DNA from 3 places in the Cobetia sp. 3AK genome. Region 3 is predicted to be linked to each of the others. Evidence: predicted binding sites of a transcription regulator. Region 3 holds the regulator's gene; each other region holds the start of a gene.

Region 1 (4,159 bases), on a different contig from region 3:
CCAGTGACCAGTCCGCCGGACAGGTGATCATGCCGGCGTCCATGAAGAGGTCACCGTCGCGCTGGTCCAGCAGCGCGATATCGCCCTGCATCTGACGGCCGATATAGTCCAGTGGCGGCAGTGGCAGGCTGGCGTCATCGCCCATGCGGAAGCTCTGTTCCAGCTCCAGCAGATGGTTGCGCCACACGCAGTCATCGCCGTCGCGCTCGAAACTGAAGGCCTGCGGATAGTCCCGGGCGTAGTGCGTCATCACGAATTCGAGAAAGTCCCAGGCTGCCGGCTGCATGTGTGGCATCACCAGGCAGCGTCTGGGGTTCTTGGCCAGCACCCGCTCACGCTCGGCGATCTCGCTCAGATAATGCTCATCGATATCCAGCATGTGCTCGGTGATGGAGCCCGGCTTGCCCGGCAAGACATGCGGCTCGATATTGACCGAGTAACGGTACTCATCTTCCGGGAACGGGAAGGGAAAACGCTGGATGGCGTAGTCGGAATTCTTGAAGGTGAACTGACCATGGAACGCCTGGTCATCTCGCGGGGAAAATTGCATGTTCCTGCTCCTTGGGGGTCCATCTCGCGAAAGACGGTTTCAGAGATCCAACACCAGCCGCTGGCTGCGTGCCCGGGAAACGCAGGGCATCACGCAGCGCTGACTGGCCCGCTCCTGTTCATCGAGGAAGGCGTCACGGTGTTCCGCCTCCCCCTCCAGCATCTCGACCCGACACTGTCCGCAGACCCCGCCGCGACACAGGCTCGTCACCTCGACACCGCTGCGCTCCAGTGCTTCCAGCATCGATTCCTGAGCACCGACCGCCACTTCCACGCCGCTGCCGCGCGCCACGGCCGTGAAGGGAGTCCCCGGTTCCGGGGCGGCAAAGACCTCGTGGTGGATGCGCGCGAGACTCCAGTGCAGCTCGCGTGCAGCTTCCTTCACGGCATCGATCATGGCCTGCGGGCCGCAGAGATAGACGTGAGTGCCGGCGGGCTGACGCGCCAGCAGGGCCTTCAGATTCGGACGCTCGAGACGGTGCTGGGTGATGTTGCCACTCGCCAGATAGGGCGCGGCCTCCGGGAAGCGGGCGACGTCGAGGTCCTGGCTGCGCAGGTGCAGCTCCCAGCTGGCGCCACGACTCTCCAGCTCCGGCAGGTAAGAGAGAAACGGCGTGATGCCGATGCCGCCTGCCAGCATCAGGTGATGGCGCGCCTGCCAGTGCGGCAGAAAGAGGTTGGCTGGCGGGCTGAGCTCCAGCTCGTCGCCGACCTGCACGCGTGAATGGATGGCTTCGGAGCCCCCACGCGAGACCGGCTGACGACGCACTGCGATGCAGTACTGCGAGGGATCATCCGGCGGGCTGATCAATGAATAGGCGTTGCGACACACCCGCCCTTCTCCCGGAATGCCCAGCACCACATGACTGCCCGGTGAGAACGGCGTGAAGGGTGAGGCCTCATCGGCAGGCACCAGAGTGAGACGGCGCACGCTGCTGCTGAGCTGATCGACCGCGGCGACCCGCGCCTTCATGAAGCGAGACATGGTGCCACCTCCTCCTGTGGGGGAATCTCTCCCGGGGCTTCCGCATCGATTCGCACGCCCATGTAGGCGCCGAGACGCTTGGAAAAATGATCACGCACTTCCAGCATCAAACCACAGCCATCACAGGCTGACGGTGAGTGGATGACGTGCTCACTGACCTGCTGACAGTGCACGCAGAACACATGCCGCCCCAGGGCAGCCACCGGCAGCATCACCATGTCATCCAGCAACAGACCCTGCTGCTGAGCCAGATTGGCGACCTGCCACACGAAATGCTCACTGCCGATGATGACCAGACACCCCGCGACACCGATCTCGCTGATGGCGCCGACCAGTGCGTCGCAGGCCTTCGGGCGGTCATCGACGTCGTACCAGCGATGCAGGCGGGCGCTGTCGGCGGGCCCCGTGGGCAACGCCTCTGTTGCCGGAGCGGATTGCACGGCGCCTCCCACCTCGCGGCTACCGAGCTGCCCCAGCAGCGTGCTGATCAGCTGACAATGCATTTGCAGTTGCTGACGGGCGTTGCCCGCCGCCTCTCCAGTGCCTGGCAGGCTCTCGGGAGACTGGCACGCCACCAGATACCGTTGGGCATCGGGCAGCGCCTCGATGCGTGGATAGTGTTGCCGACTTCGAATCCCGGCAGTGACAGAGGATGATTGCGGGCTTTTCATGACACGACCCTGCTCTGAGAAATTGTCCTTGTTGTAATGCCGCCGTCTTGACGATGACGTGCATCCGACTACCACTCCATTTCTTGAGCATATTTCGTGCCATTGACGGCAAAATCATTACCCCGCATGCCCGGCAAAATCGTCTGAAAACCCCATTTCACATATGAACAATCAATAGAGGTATTCACGCACCAAAACAGAACACAAAGCTCATGAATATCGGCTTGCATTCACCATTATTGCCCTGACCCAACCTCACCTAATAAGCCAATCGCTACGCCTGACATATTTCTCATTTAATGTCTTCAAGATGCTGAAAGAATGGAAAAACTTTATCTTGGGAGAATCACGATCTCACAATCGACACGACACTACGCGCTTCTCCACCGTCAGCATTCTGATGCACTTTCGCTTGCATGATATTGGCCTTTTTCCTTGATTGTACTCACCACCAAAGAAAGCGCCTCACCGAAGGGTGAGGCGCTTTGATAACTCAATATCGTCAGGTCATATTTTTCTACATCAACCGGAGCAGAGTTCTTGTCATTGCGACATTTTGCCTGGACAACATTGCGGCGATCTTGCTGACAAAAGGCTTCGCAGCTTTGCCATGACAATCATGCGCAATGGCAGCCATGCACGATCGCTCTCATGCGCAATGGCACACGCACGATAGAGATCGTGCCATCAGTAACCGCCCTGGCCCGGCACCCAGTTGGTGCCCGCCAGCGGCACCCGGGCCATGGCCGCGGCTTCCACGTTCAGGGCGACCAGATCTTCCGGTTCCAGGTGGTGCAGGTGCGACTTGCCACAGGCACGTGCCAGAGTCTGGGCTTCCAGCGTCAGCACGCGCAGGTAGTTGGCAAGACGCTTGCCGGCTGCGACCGGGTCCAGTCGCTGGCTCAGCTCCGGGTCCTGGGTGGAGATACCGGCCGGGCACTTGCCATCCTGGAAGTCGTCATAGAAACCGGCGGCGGACCCCAGCTTCTGATACTCATCGGCATAGCGCGGATGGTTGTCGCCCAGCGCAATCAAGGCGGCGGTCCCGATGGCCACGGCGTCGGCACCCAGCGCGATCGCCTTGGCCACATCGGCGCCGTTGCGAATCCCGCCGGAGACGATCAGCTGTACCTCACGGTGCAGGCCCATCTCCTGCAGTGCCTGAGTGGCCTGGGGGATGGCGGCCATGGTCGGGATGCCGACGTGTTCGATGAAGACATCCTGGGTGGCGGCGGTGCCGCCCTGCATGCCATCCAGCACGATGACATCCGCGCCCGCCTTCACCGCCAGCTTGACGTCGTAGTAGGTGCGGGTCGCGCCGATCTTGACGTAGATCGGCACCTGCCAGTCGGTGATCTCACGCAGTTCGGCAATCTTGATCGCCAGGTCATCCGGGCCGGTCCAGTCCGGGTGGCGGCAGGCGCTGCGCTGGTCGATGCCCTGCGGCAGCGTGCGCATGCCCGCGACTCGCTCGGAAATCTTCTGGCCCAGCAGCATGCCGCCACCGCCGGGCTTGGCGCCCTGGCCGAGCACGACTTCAATGGCGTCGGCCTTGCGCAGGTCGTCCGGGTTCATGCCATAACGTGACGGCAGATACTGATAGACGAGGCGCGAGGACTGGCCGCGCTCTTCCGGGGTCATGCCGCCATCGCCGGTGGTGGTGGAGGTGCCGATTTCCGAGGCACCACGGCCCAGCGCTTCCTTGGCCTGGGCGGACAGGGCACCGAAGCTCATGCCGGCGATGGTCACCGGCGTGCTGATCACGACCGGCTTCCTGGCATGGCGCGTGCCGAGCACGACTTCGGTCTCGCACTTCTCGCGATAGCCTTCCAGTGGATAGCGCGACATGCTGGCGCCGAGGAACAACAGGTCATCGAAATGCGGCACCTTGCGCTTGGCGCCCCAGCCACGGATATCGTAGATTCCCGTCTCCGCCGCCCGCTGGATCTCATGG
Region 2 (4,159 bases), on a different contig from region 3:
TGCGAGGACGAGGGCCCGATGGAGAAGGCTGGCGAGAAGATGGACAACGCCGTGGAAGACGCCGGTGACAGCGTCGAGAACGCCACCGACAGCTGATGGCTGGCCGTGACTCGCCCGCGAGCACGGCGAACCGCAAGGTGTGAATGCACAAAGGCCCCGCCTCTCATGAGACGGGGCCTTTGCATGTCAGGGCTCCGTGTATCAGGGCTGCATGTATCAGAGGTTTGAGAAAGTCTCAGGAAGAGACAGGCTCAGACAGACACGGGCTGCTGGTCGCTCTGCTGCTTGCGTTCCGCGACGGCGGCGTCATAGGCGCGGCCTTCCTCGGCCTCGGTGGCGGCGCTGAAGCGCACCAGCAGGGCGAACAGCGAGATCACGATCACGCCCATGCCCAGATACATCAGGCCTTCCTGATAGGTCAGTTCTTCACTGCGGAACAGGAAGCCCGCGGCGACAGCCCCCGCGTTGCCGCCCGCACCGACGATACCGGCCACCGCGCCCAGTGCCTTGCGATTGACGAAGGGTACGATCCCGAAGGTGGCGCCTTCCGCCATCTGCACGAACAGGCTGAACACCAGCATGATGCCGATGGCCACCGCGAGGGTTTCCATCTGGGCGAAGCCGACCAGCGCCACGCCTTCACACAGCAGCGCGATGAACAGCCAGCGCACGCGACCCTTGAGGCCGGACTGACGGGCGAACAGGTCGGAGAAGACGCCGCCCAGGGTGCGCGCGAACAGGTTCATCAGGCCGAACAGGCCCGCGATGAGGCCGGCGGTGGCGAGATCGAGATCGAAGTGATCGAAGAAGTAGATGGCGGCGACGTTGTTGATGGTCAGCTCGACCCCGAAACAGGCGCCGTAGACGAGGAACAGGGCCCAGACACGGATGTCGCGTGCCGCCGCGCCGAAGGTGGCGCGCATGCTGTATTCCTTCTCGGCCTTGGGCAGCTCACCACGCTCACGCAGCTCGCTGAAGTTGCCGTCCGGCGCATCCTGGGTGAAGAAGTAGTAGGCGATCCCGGTGAGGAACAGCACGATGCCCGGCACGACCATCGCCAGACGCCAGCCCAGGGTCTGCTCGACGCCCAGCATCAGAAGACCGGCCATCACCAATGGCATCAGCATCTGGGTGGTGCCGCCGCCCAGGTTGCCCCAGCCGGCGGTGGTGGCATTGGCGGTGCCGACCACGTTGGGGCCGAACATCACGGAGGTATGGTACTGGGTGATGACGAAGGACGCGCCGATGGCACCGATGGCCAGACGGGCGAGGAAGAAGGATTCGAAGCTGTCGGCGAAGCCGATGCACATCACCGGCAGCGAGCCGAGGCACAGCAGCCAGGTGTAGGCCTTGCGTGGCCCGATGCGATCACACAGCACGCCGATGGCAAGTCGCACGATCACCGTGATGGCGACGGAGGCGATGATGGTGTTGCCGATCTGGGTCTTGGTCAGGCCGAGGTCATCGCGCACCACGGCCATCAAGGGCGCGATGCCAAACCAGCCGAAGAAGCAGACGTGGAAGGCGAACCACGACATGTGGAAGGCGCGCATCTGCGGGGTATTGAAGCTGAACAGCCGGATACGGCTGGCCTTGTTGCGAATATCCATGAGTGGGCTCCTGGTACAGCGTCGGTGCCGGACGCCAGGGTCTCGGCGCACGACGGGTGGTCGAACAGCTGTGAACGACAGCGGGGCGCCTCGTCATTGAGGGGCCTGGTTCGACGCACTCGTACTCCCGGGAGCCTGGTCCACGTCATGGATGATGCATGGCACGCTTGTCTGCCATTGCCTGACTCAAAGCAAGTAGCGCGCCACTTGCGGGGGTGTTGTGCGTCCAACCCCCGTCATATCAAGGGCTTGGAATCATCATGTCGGGCAAGACAGCAGTGGGGAGTAAGCAGGGCGATGCCCAGTGGCGGTGCGCGGCGGGGTGAGGATGATCCAGTCTGGCGCACGTGGCGGGCGAGAGATCGCCAGATCACGCCATGCATCATTGCTGTGCAGCCGGGCGCGCCCTTGCGCACTGCGGAAGGCCTTTAAGGCCAGCGCTGCACCAGTTTGTGGCATGAATCCTGCAGTGTCAGAGGCGTGGCGCCATCCTGACTCCCGCTTGCGAAGACGCCGTCGTCGTTGATCTCGGACGTCGGTGCCTGATCGCTCGAGGCGTCGCCTGACACCCCGGCACCACCGCCTGACACACTGCCAAGGAAGCCTGATATGCCCGTGACCGTGTTGATCGTCGATGTGCGCAGCGAGCGTTCCGCCGCTCTGGAGCAGGCGCTGTTGAGCGCCGGCTTCGAGGTGGCGCTGCGGGTCGATGAACACGAGGACCTGCATGCGCTGGTGCAGCACCATCAGCCGGATGCCGTGATCATCGACGCCGACCTGCCCAGCCGTGACACCCTCGAGCACCTCGGCCAGCTGGGGCGTCACTATCCCAAGCCGATGATCATGCTGGCCAGTGAGGACGCGCCGGACCTGGTGCGCCAGGCGGCTGGCGCCGGCGTGTCCGCCTACGTGGTGGATCACGTCATGCCGGCGATGGTGCGCAGCATGGTCGAGGTGGCCATCACCAGCTTCGAGGCTCACCGTGCCCTCAAGGGCGAACTCAATCGCACCCAGACCACTCTGATACAGCGGCGCAGCGTGGATCGCGCCAAGGCGCTGGTGATGGAGAGTCGCGGACTGGGGGAGGATGCGGCCTACCAATATCTGCGCAAGACCGCGATGAATCGGCGTCTGGCATTGCACGAGCTGGCCGATGAGCTGCTCAAGGCGTCGCGTCGGCACTGAGCCGAGTCTCGTGATGTCCTTCTCTTTCGATCGTTCAAAAGGTGGATGTGATGCTCAGTGATTCTCTTCTCAATGGCCATCAGTTGACGCTGGGGTTGATGCCGCTCAATGACGCGGCACCTCTGGTGGTGGCGGAGCGTCAGGGGTTCTTCCGTGAGGAGGGGCTGGCCGTGACGCTCAAGTGGCAGCCGTCGTGGGCGGCACTGCGCGATGACCTGCAGACCGGCGTGTTGCAGGGCGCGCAGATGCTGGCGCTGATGCCGCTGACCTCGACCCTGGGGCTGGATGGCCGCGCCACACCGGTGATCAGCGCGATGACGCTCAATCTGGGCGGCAACTCCATCACCCTGTCGCGGGCCCTGATGGCGGCGCTGGCCGAGGAGGGGCATGACCTGGGCTCTCCGCTGGCGGTGTCTCGGGCGCTGGCGGCGCACGTGCAGGCGCGCCGCGAGCGTGGGGAGGCGGCGCTCAAGCTTGCCAGCGTGCATCCCTTCTCCTCGCACCGCTATCTGCTGCGTTACTGGCTGGCGGCCGGCGGGATCGACCCGAATCGCGACATCGAGATGCGTGCGGTGGCCCCGCCGTTGATGGCCGCCCAGCTGGCAAGTGGCGCGCTGGACGGCTTCTGTGTCGGAGAACCCTGGAACAGTCTGGCCGCCGTGCAGGGCATGGGGCAGGTGGTGGCGGGCAGTCATGATATCTGGCGCTTCGGACAGGAAAAGGTGCTGGGCGTGCGCGAGGACTGGGCGGAGCAGCACCCGCTGGCGCATCAGGCGCTGATTCGTGCGCTGCTCAAGGCCTGTGCCTGGCTGGACCGCCCGGGCAACCGTGAGCAGGCCGCGCAGTGGCTGCATGATGAAGGCATGCAGGAAGTGCCGCTTTCGGTGGTGGCGCGTGGACTGCGCGACGTGGATGTCGAGCAGTCGGTGGAGGCGTTCCAGCGGGAAAATCCCGGCTGGACCATCTTCCATCGCTACGCGGCCAACTTCCCGTGGCGCTCGCAGACCCGCTGGTATGCCGCCCAGATGCAGCGCTGGGGGCATCTCGAGGGAGTCAGCGACAATGACCTCGAAGCGACCCTGGCACGCTGCGTACGCCCGGACCTCTACCGCAGCGCAGCCCGCAAGCTGGGCATGGTGGTGCCGGTGGCGGATGAGCGCAGCGAAGGCACGCATCCGGCGCCCTGGTGGCTGAGCGGCGAGGCAGGGCAGGTGCCGATGCCGGCGGATGGCTTCATCGATGGGGCGGTCTTCGAATGACACCGCTGGCGCGCGCTGAAGCGTGAGGCGACAAGCCGAGGGGTGAGCAGTGGGAAGCGAGTCAAGAGGCGAGGGGTGAGGGGGGAGGGGTGAGGGGGTAGAGAA
Region 3 (4,159 bases):
CGCCGACAGCGGCGAGATCTCCCTGGTCAAGGCCACCGGCCAGCGCGCCTACATGGAGCAGAAACCCGATACCGACGAGCGACTGGTCAAGGGCTGGGCGAATACCATTCGCTACCACGCGCTGGAGCGCCGGGTGGAACTGGTCGGCGATGCCCGCCTGGAGAAAGGCGATGACACCTTCGAAGGTGGCTACGTGGAATACTTCCTGGACAAGCGCCAGGTCAATGCCAGCAATGGCACCGATGCCTCATCCTCCGAGGGGTCACGCGTCCACATGACCCTGACGCCACGTGGCGCCAATGCCAGCAAGGATCAATGAGCATGACTGCTGCCAGCCCACGTACCCTCAGCGCTCGTCATCTGGCCAAGGCCTACAAGGGTCGCAAGGTCGTCAAGGACATCTCGCTGGAAATCCGCCAGGGTGACATCGTAGGCCTGCTGGGCCCCAACGGGGCCGGCAAGACGACCTCGTTCTACATGATCGTCGGCCTCGTGCGCTCGGATGCCGGTAGCGTGACCATCGATGACCACGACCTGTCCGGCGCCGCCATGCACCAGCGGGCTCGCGCCGGCATCGGCTATCTGCCCCAGGAAGCCTCGATCTTCCGCAAGCTCTCGGTGTCCGACAACATCATGGCGATCCTCGAGACGCGCAAGGATCTGGATCGCAACGGACGCAAGGCACGCCTGGAGGAGCTGCTCAACGAGTTCAGCATCACGCATATTCGTGACAGTGCCGGCATGAGCCTTTCCGGCGGGGAGCGCCGCCGCGTGGAGATCGCTCGCGCACTGGCCACCGAGCCAGACTTCGTGCTGCTAGATGAGCCGTTTGCCGGCGTGGACCCCATCTCGGTGGGCGAGATCAAGAGCATCGTGCGCCAGCTGCGTGACCGCGGCATCGGGGTGCTGATCACCGACCACAACGTGCGCGAGACACTCGACATCTGCGATACCGCCTACATCGTGGGCGATGGTCAGATCATCGCGCATGGCGACGCCGACACCATCCTCGCCAACCAGCAGGTGCGTGATGTCTACCTGGGCCATGAGTTCAAGCTCTAGCCCGAGAGTGCCGTCAGCCTGGTGAGAGCCGTCAGCCTGACGAGAGCCGTCCGACCTCTTCTGCTCTCACCAGCACCCTCCAGCACCCGCCACTTCCTGCTTCACTGTCGGGGCCTCGTTCCCCGCCCCCTCACGCAAGCGCCTCGACATGCGCTTGCGTGATCTCCCCGTGAACCTTCCTGCTCTGCCACACCTCACTCGAATGCATGACGTCCATACCACCTTGGTGGCAACATGGCATGCAAGTTGCTTGAATATTCTCGACTGCCCCTTGTCAGTGCCCCGACCCACGGTATAGCGTAGATGCACGTTCCTTTGCCGTGAATGACAGACCCCATGAAACCCACCTTGCAGCTTCGACTCGGCACTTCCCTGACCATGACCCCGCAACTTCAGCAAGCGATCCAGCTGCTGCAGTTGTCGACGCTGGACCTGCGTCAGGAGATACAGCAGGCGCTCGAGTCAAACCCCATGCTGGAGCTTGACGAGGAATACGAGTCGCTGGATGTCGCGGAGACACAGGACAAGAGCGAGATCTCCACCTCCGAGACCAACAGCGAGATTCCTGAAGAATACCCTCTCGACAGTGACTGGTCGGACCTCTACCAGGATCACGCAGGCAGCCTGACCAGTTCCGGCAGCGGAAGCTCGAGCGAGGACGGGCCGGACTTCGATCGCAACACCAGTGTCGAAAGCCTGCAGGACCATCTGCGCTGGCAGCTGGCGATGACGGACCTCGATGCGCGTGAACGCCAGATGGCGGAGAGTCTGATCGATGCGGTGGATGGGGCCGGCTACCTGAGCATGAGCCTGGACGAACTGGTCGATGGCCTGCGAGGTCAGGGACTGCCCGGCCTCAAGGCGTCGGAACTCGAGCAGGTCCTGCTGCGCCTTCAGCAGTTCGATCCCACCGGTGTGTTCGCTCGAGACCTGCGGGAATGCCTGCTGCTTCAGCTGGCCCTGCTGCCGGACGATCTGCCACTGCTGGCCCAGGCCCGCCGTCTGGTGCGGCAATTCCTCGAGGCACTGGGCAATGACGATCGCAAGCTGCTCAAGCGTCGCCTGAGCCTGGATGATGATGAGCTGGATCACGTCATTCGTCTGGTACGGGCGCTCGACCCGCGCCCAGCGTCCGCCTGGGGCGAGCCTGCCAGTGATTACGTCATCCCGGACCTGCTGGTCCGTCATACGCGTCACGGCTGGCAGGTCGAGCTCAACCCGGAAGCGCTGCCCAAGCTGCGTATCCAGCCGGAATATGCCGCCCTCATCAAGCGGGCCGACAAGTCCGCGGACAACACCTTCCTCAAGGACAATCTTCAGGAAGCCCGCTGGCTGATGAAGAGCCTGTCCTCACGCAACGACACCCTGCTCAAGGTGGGCCGCGAGATCATGGCGCGCCAGATCGACTTCCTCGAGCAGGGGGAAGAAGGCATGAAGCCGCTGATCCTCGCCAACATCGCGGAAGTGGTCGAGATGCACGAATCCACCATCTCGCGGGTGACCACCCAGAAATATATCCACACCCCGAGAGGCGTGTTCGAACTCAAGTTCTTCTTCTCGAGTCAGGTGGGTGGCAGCGGCAACGGTGACGCGCACTCCAGCACCGCGATCCGCGCGCGCATTCGCAAGCTGATCTCGGAAGAACCGGCGCGCAAGCCATTGTCCGACTCACGCCTGGTGGATCTGCTGGCCAGTGATGGCATCGAGGTAGCGCGCCGGACGGTCGCCAAGTATCGCGAGGCCATGGGCATCCCCTCCTCCAGCGAGCGCAAGCGCTTGGCGTGAGTCTCGATAACGGATACCCGCAAGCCAGCGGGCTCCACACGTCGGAGCGCTGAAGCTCGCCCCCTTGCACCTGCCATCCTGGCATCATCTGCCAATCGGTCGTCTGAATACCGGTTGGCAATGCCTGTCCTTGCGACTGCGTGAGTGACTTCACGCCCCCAATTGCCTATTTTTCCTGCCACTTTTCTCCAGAGTGCTTTCTTTTTCCCTCACATCCCACGGACAGATAGCCAGGGGTCGCCACCGACTCCTGCCACACGAACGTCGACGTAAATGCTGACATTGGCCACAAACGGCCGGTTTCTCGAGCCCCATTCCGTCCGTGATGCGAGGCGATGCTCATGAAGAACCTGCTGATATCCCTCGCTGGGTTGAAGACAAGCCTTGCCCCACGATGCAGCGCAGCGTTGATCTTTGTTCAAAGCTTGGGCATTGTCGGGGTAGACGCTCGGTACACCGGCACCGCCGCTCTCGCCAGCAGATGATCGCCACGAGACCATGGCCGGAGTCAGAAAGTGGCCGCGCGTTCAATCAGGGTTTGCTCGCAGTCAAAAAGGGTTACAATTCAAAGGCAACCCGCTGGATAAAGGAGCGTGTCCATGCAAGTGAATATCACCGGGCATCATGTGGAACTCACCGATCCTCTCCGCGATTATGTCAACGAGAAGCTCGCTCGCCTCGAACGGCATTACGACAACATCACCAATGTTCAGGTGACACTGTCGATCGAGAAGGAACGCCAACAAGCTGCCTGCACCCTGCACGCCGCTGGCGCCGACCTCCATGCCCTGGCAGAAGACCCCAACATGTACGCTGCCATCGACGCGCTCGCCGACAAGCTGGACCGCCAGCTGGTCAAACACAAGGAAAAGTCCCAGGCTCGCTCTCAGGGCACCGGGACCCGTTGACCTTCTGCCATGACACTTGATCAGATTCTTCCCCCCGAGCGCACGCTCTACGGCGTCCCCGGGGGGAGCAAGAAGCGGGTGCTGGAATTCTTCAGCACCTTCATTGCTCAGAACATTCCCAGCCTGGACAGCCAGGAAGTCTTCTCGCGCCTGATCGGGCGCGAGAGACTGGGTTCGACGGGTATCGGCCACGGCGTGGCCGTGCCACATGCACGCAGTCCACACTGCAAGACCCCCATCGCGGCGTTCATGAAGCTCGGTGACCCCATCGACTTTGACGCCATCGATGGCGAACCCATCGATCTGCTGTTCGTGCTGCTGGTCCCCGAGGAGGCAGATGACACCCATCTCACTCTGCTCGGCCAGGTGGCGGAACTGCTCAACTCGCCCACCAACCGGGCAGC

What was found. Region 3 encodes sigma-54, which starts transcription at its own class of promoters, with help from an activator protein. Its sites were predicted from a motif close to TGGCACNNNNNTTGCTNT; they were not measured.
Region 1: the regulator sigma-54 is predicted to act here: its motif matches at 2,290-2,307, upstream of QD228_RS12360 (dimethylamine monooxygenase subunit DmmA family protein).
Region 2: the regulator sigma-54 is predicted to act here: its motif matches at 2,064-2,081, upstream of QD228_RS05490 (ANTAR domain-containing protein).

Annotation. Positions count from the first base shown of each region.
Region 1 is NZ_JARWKR010000008.1:19,340-23,498, reverse strand. It holds gene QD228_RS12370 (DUF3445 domain-containing protein) at 1-550, opposite strand, end outside; gene QD228_RS12365 (PDR/VanB family oxidoreductase) at 590-1,534, opposite strand; gene QD228_RS12360 (dimethylamine monooxygenase subunit DmmA family protein) at 1,519-2,205, opposite strand; gene QD228_RS12355 (FMN-binding glutamate synthase family protein) at 2,893-4,159, opposite strand, start outside.
Region 2 is NZ_JARWKR010000003.1:173,454-177,612, reverse strand. It holds gene QD228_RS05500 (hypothetical protein) at 1-96, shown strand, start outside; gene QD228_RS05495 (NarK family nitrate/nitrite MFS transporter) at 252-1,610, opposite strand; gene QD228_RS05490 (ANTAR domain-containing protein) at 2,220-2,795, shown strand; gene QD228_RS05485 (CmpA/NrtA family ABC transporter substrate-binding protein) at 2,846-4,054, shown strand.
Region 3 is NZ_JARWKR010000001.1:470,389-474,547, forward strand. It holds gene lptA (lipopolysaccharide transport periplasmic protein LptA) at 1-319, shown strand, start outside; gene lptB (LPS export ABC transporter ATP-binding protein) at 316-1,062, shown strand; gene QD228_RS02055 (RNA polymerase factor sigma-54) at 1,399-2,847, shown strand; gene raiA (ribosome-associated translation inhibitor RaiA) at 3,447-3,755, shown strand; gene QD228_RS02065 (PTS sugar transporter subunit IIA) at 3,765-4,159, shown strand, end outside.